2 regions of the Paraburkholderia agricolaris genome follow, and region 2 is predicted to be linked to the other one. Evidence: riboswitches for the same ligand, from Rfam matches in the RefSeq annotation. Region 2 holds a riboswitch; the other holds the start of a gene.
The links. Region 2 has a riboswitch for cobalamin ahead of cobG (precorrin-3B synthase). Riboswitches for the same ligand answer to the same signal wherever they lie in the genome.

Region 1 (2,198 bases), 1.0 Mb from region 2:
GATCGAGTTGCCGGTCGGCGCCGCCTGCATTGTCGTACGACAGATCGGACTTGTGATACAGAGCGAACGCGGAGAGCGACCAGTTGTCGTGTGCGTAGCCGAGTCGCGCGTCCACGTCCTGCGCGTGGTACGGATTGCGGCCGTCCTCGTGACCATAGGCGTACGGCTGGGTCGCATCGATCCCGGCAGTGTTGTAGTCGTGCAGGCCGAGCGAGTAGGTCAGCCCCGAGAGTGCGGAGAGCGGACCCGTGGACGGGATACTGCCCGACGTGCGGAGCTGTGTGTCGAAGGTCTTGTTCGAACCGCCGCCTACCGAGACCGTGGTCCGATTCGGCTGATTGGATGCATGGTTGGTGAATAACTGTATGACGCCGCCCATCGCGTCCGCGCCGAACGAGGCGGCCGCCGGTCCCGAGATCACCTCGACGCGGTCGAACGCGGAGGTTGGCAGATCGGCCCACGCAGCTTGCCCGGTGGTCGAGGAACCGACCCGGATGCCGTCGATAAACACCGCGACCTGACTGGCCGACGAGCCCCGGATGCTGACCGCGGCGGAAGAACCTGGTCCGCCGCTTTGCGAAATGGTGACGCCAGGCAGCGTGGCGAGGGCCTGCGTGATACTCGGATCGGCTGGCGACAGACGGTCGAGATCGGCGCGCGTCAGGACCTGAGTGGTGGCGAAGCGTCGGTCGAACGATTGCGGCAGATGTTGCGTGTCGCCGCTGACGAGAATATTCGGCAGCGTGGTTTCTGCCGGAGTCTGCTCCGGCTGCTGCAACGACGTGCCGTCCGCGGCCTGTGCAACCTGCCATGCCGAGACGGTCAGGGCGGAGGTGATGATGAGTTGGCGGAACTTCATGATGAGATGTGTTCGTTCTTGCAGATTTCTGTGGGTAGAGGGCTACGGGGCTAGGGGGCCAGCAGGCCGTTTAGCCGCGTTCAAAGGTTTAACGTCTGGCGCAACAGGCTTCCAGTTCGTCGTAGCGCTTCATGCGATAGGGGACGAACGAGCCAGGCCAGGCGGCAATCCTGAAGGCGGCGAAAGCGCTATCAATGGCGATGACGCGCCAGCGCGAGGTTCCCCTTGTAGGGAACCGGGTTGAACAGCAGTGGACATGACAGATCCTGAGGCTTGGGCTGTCTTTGCAGCGGGCGACCGCTCAAGAGCGGTGCTTGCACATCGGGACACCCCGCCCGGTGCGGCTGCGCAGACCTCGGTTCGATGGCAGGTCTCCTGGCTCACGGGTCAATGTCACGTGCCGACCTTCCCGGTGCTCTGCTCCAGTGGTCATGAATGGCACGGACTCGCCGCTTACAGTTGCGGGGGCAGCCGCAGATTCGGAGCATGGCTGCTCGTACTGCGTTCCCTTTTGATCCCGGTAACGGGAACCATCAGCGCGAAGCGTACCGATGCGTCGTGGTGGCCGTCAATCACTACGGCGTTGGCGGTACGCTTCCTGTTGTTATTACGTCTGGCTTACTGGGTTGCGAGCCTTTGCCGCAGTGCCCTGGCGGCCAGCACCATGTTGGACAAGGCGGCTTCCGTCTCCGGCCAGCCCCGGGTTTTCAGGCCGCAGTCGGGGTTGACCCACAGACGCTCGGCGGGGATGACCTCGCATGCGCGTTCGAGCAGCCGCTGCATGGCTTCGACGCTCGGCACGCGCGACGAATGGGTGTCGTATACGCCGGGTCCGATTCCGTTCGGATAGGCGAACTCGCCGAAGCCGTCGAGCAACTCCATCGAAGAGCGGGATGTCTCGATCGTAATCACGTCCGCATCCAGCGCGGCGATCGACGGCAGAATGTCGTTGAACTCCGAGTAGCACATATGGGTGTGGATCTGCGTGGCGTCGGAGACGCCGCCCGCTGAAATCCTGAAGGCCCGGGTCGCCCAGTCGAAGTAGTCGGACCAATCCGCCTTATGCAGCGGCAAGCCCTCGCGGAAGGCGGGCTCATCGATCTGAATGATGCGGATGCCGGCCTTTTCGAGGTCCACGACTTCGTCGCGAATGACGAGCGCCAGTTGGAGCGCCGTGGTTGAGCGCGGCTGGTCGTCACGAACAAACGACCATTCGAGCATGGTGACCGGTCCGGTCAGTACGCCTTTCACCAGGCGGTCGGTCAACGACTGCGCATGACAGGCTGCGTCCACGATCATCGGCTCGGGCCGGTAGATGTCGCCGTAAATGATCGGCGGC
Region 2 (2,198 bases):
GCAGCCCGTGGAACCGGCGCAGGCGATCAGGTGTGTAATCGGCTGCGCGGGATCGCAGGCGAGACCTAGCGCGTTCATTTCCGCGAGCACGGCGGCCGCATGGTTTGCTGCGATATCGGGCAGCAGGACGCTTTGCCAGGGCGTGATGCGCAGCGTGCTGTTGCCGTGCTGTTGGGAGAGTTTGGCGAGGCGGTGCAAGGTGGCGGCGTCGAGGCGTCCGAGAGGCGGTTGGCCGCCCGCGTGCTGCAGGCCCACGACGCGTTGAGCGTGCGCGCCGAGCCGCAGCGTGGCATCGGCAGGCGTGCCGCGTTGCCAGTGTGCGAGCGACGCGTCGCGTGACAGCGGGAAATCGATGTACTGACGAGCGTGCTGCAAAACGGCGTCGATGGAATGCGCGGTAAGCAGATGACGCATGCGCGTGGCATCGGCGGCGGCCAGATCGAGGAACGTATGCAGCAGCGCGCGAACCAGGCCGGTGACCTGCGTAGGCAGTACGGCGCCGAGGGCGCCAGGTTTCGCGTTCGTCTCTCCAGCGGGGCAACCGGCCAAGCCGAACACAAATCGCACGCCGTCATCGGCTTGCGTCGCCGCCAGCCAGACATCGTGCGGATGATCGACTCTCGCAAGGCGCTCGCCGCCGTCGAGCAATAGCGCGAATTTGGGCGACAGCGCCGCGAAACGCGCTTCGGTTTGCAGCAAGGCAAGCAGTTCGGTGCAAAGGGGCCGCGTGTCGAACAGTGCAAATGGATCGCGCCCGGCAGTCGGACTCACCATCACATTGCGCACGTCGTCCGCCGAAGTCGCGAGCAGCAAACTGGCAGCATCTACCGCAGCGTTGGCTGGAATCGGTCCGACAGCCGGTCCAAGGCCCGCGTCGACGAGTGCCGCGATCAGTGCCGTTTCATGCCCGCCTTGTACAGCATGCACGCCACGCACCTGCAGATTCGCGCGATTGGTCAGCTCGATTACACCGCTTGCATGCCGCGTGCTGGCCTCGGCGATCGCGATGGCCTGTGCGGCGCTCAACTCACCGCCGGGCAGTTTGATCCGGCAGATCCCACCGTCGCGCGCGGCGACGATGCGCAGCAGCCCCGGACACGCCGAAGGCCGCAGCGCGAGCGCCGCGTCGGGTAAAACAGTGGAGGGCGAAGCTTGATTCAAGACGGACACCGGGTTGAGCGTCGCGCGATGGCCCGAGCGCCGCCCTTACGGGCATTGCTGCGGCATCGGTACACCCCGCCCGATGGTGGCTGGCACGAACAGTCTGGCCGGCAGGTCTCCTGGCTGGCAGGTCATCGTCCGCCGCCGCCTTCCCGGTCGAACCAGTGGCGCGCAGCGCAGGCGGACTCGCTGCATACAGTTGCGGGGGCAGCCACAGCGACACTGTGTTCCCTCTTCGGCCCCGAAGGGCACCGGCGGCTGTATTATGCCTTTTTTCGAACAGCACAACGAGGCTGGACGCTTTGACCGGCGTGGCACAGCGCAATATTTGACGATACAGAATGAGGATGGATGCATGCCGGCGTGGCTGACTGTGGTGGGCATAGGCGATGACGGCTTCGCCGGTTTGGGGCGGCCCGCGCGGCGTGCTTTGCTGGAAGCGTCGGTGGTTTATGGCGGCGAACGTCATCTGGCGATGCTGCCCAGGCGTCTGGCTGCGCGCCGGACGGCATGGCCGAAGCCGTTCGATCTTGCACCTTTGCTGGCGGAGCGTGGTGGGCCCGTGTGTGTGCTGGCGAGTGGCGACCCGATGCTGTTCGGCGTCGGCGCCACGTTGGCGCGGCAATTGCCGACCGGTGAATTGCGGGTGCTGCCGGCGCCGTCGTCGCTATCGCTAGCGGCTGCACGGCTGGGCTGGCCGTTGCAGGATGTGGCCACGGTTTCGCTAGTGGGGCGGCCATTGCCGGCGCTGAATGCCCATTTGTACGACGGCGCACGCGTGTTCGTTTTGAGCGCTGACGGGCGTACACCCGCAGCGCTGGCTGAGTTGCTGAACGCGCGCGGTTTCGGCGCGACCCGGATGAGCGTGCTGGAACATTTGGGCGGCGACCTGGAGCGGTGTATCGACGGACGCGCCGACCAGTGGTCCGCGGGCGACGTGGCGGCGCTGAACCTGGTCGCGCTTGAATGCCGTGCAACGGAAGGCGCGCCGCGTTTGCCGTTGACCACCGGCTTGCCCGACGACGCCTTTCGCCACG

Region 1: linked by a shared signal. The riboswitch ahead of GH665_RS33890 (TonB-dependent receptor domain-containing protein) and the one ahead of cobG (precorrin-3B synthase) in region 2 are both predicted to bind cobalamin.

The regions. Positions count from the first base shown of each region.
Region 1 covers NZ_QPER01000002.1:2,818,234-2,820,431, reverse strand. The annotation lists gene GH665_RS33890 (TonB-dependent receptor domain-containing protein) at 1-859, opposite strand, end outside; cobalamin riboswitch at 1,208-1,409, opposite strand; gene metE (5-methyltetrahydropteroyltriglutamate--homocysteine S-methyltransferase) at 1,478-2,198, opposite strand, start outside.
Region 2 covers NZ_QPER01000002.1:1,771,664-1,773,861, forward strand. The annotation lists gene cobG (precorrin-3B synthase) at 1-1,170, opposite strand, end outside; cobalamin riboswitch at 1,254-1,432, opposite strand; gene cbiE (precorrin-6y C5,15-methyltransferase (decarboxylating) subunit CbiE) at 1,517-2,198, shown strand, end outside.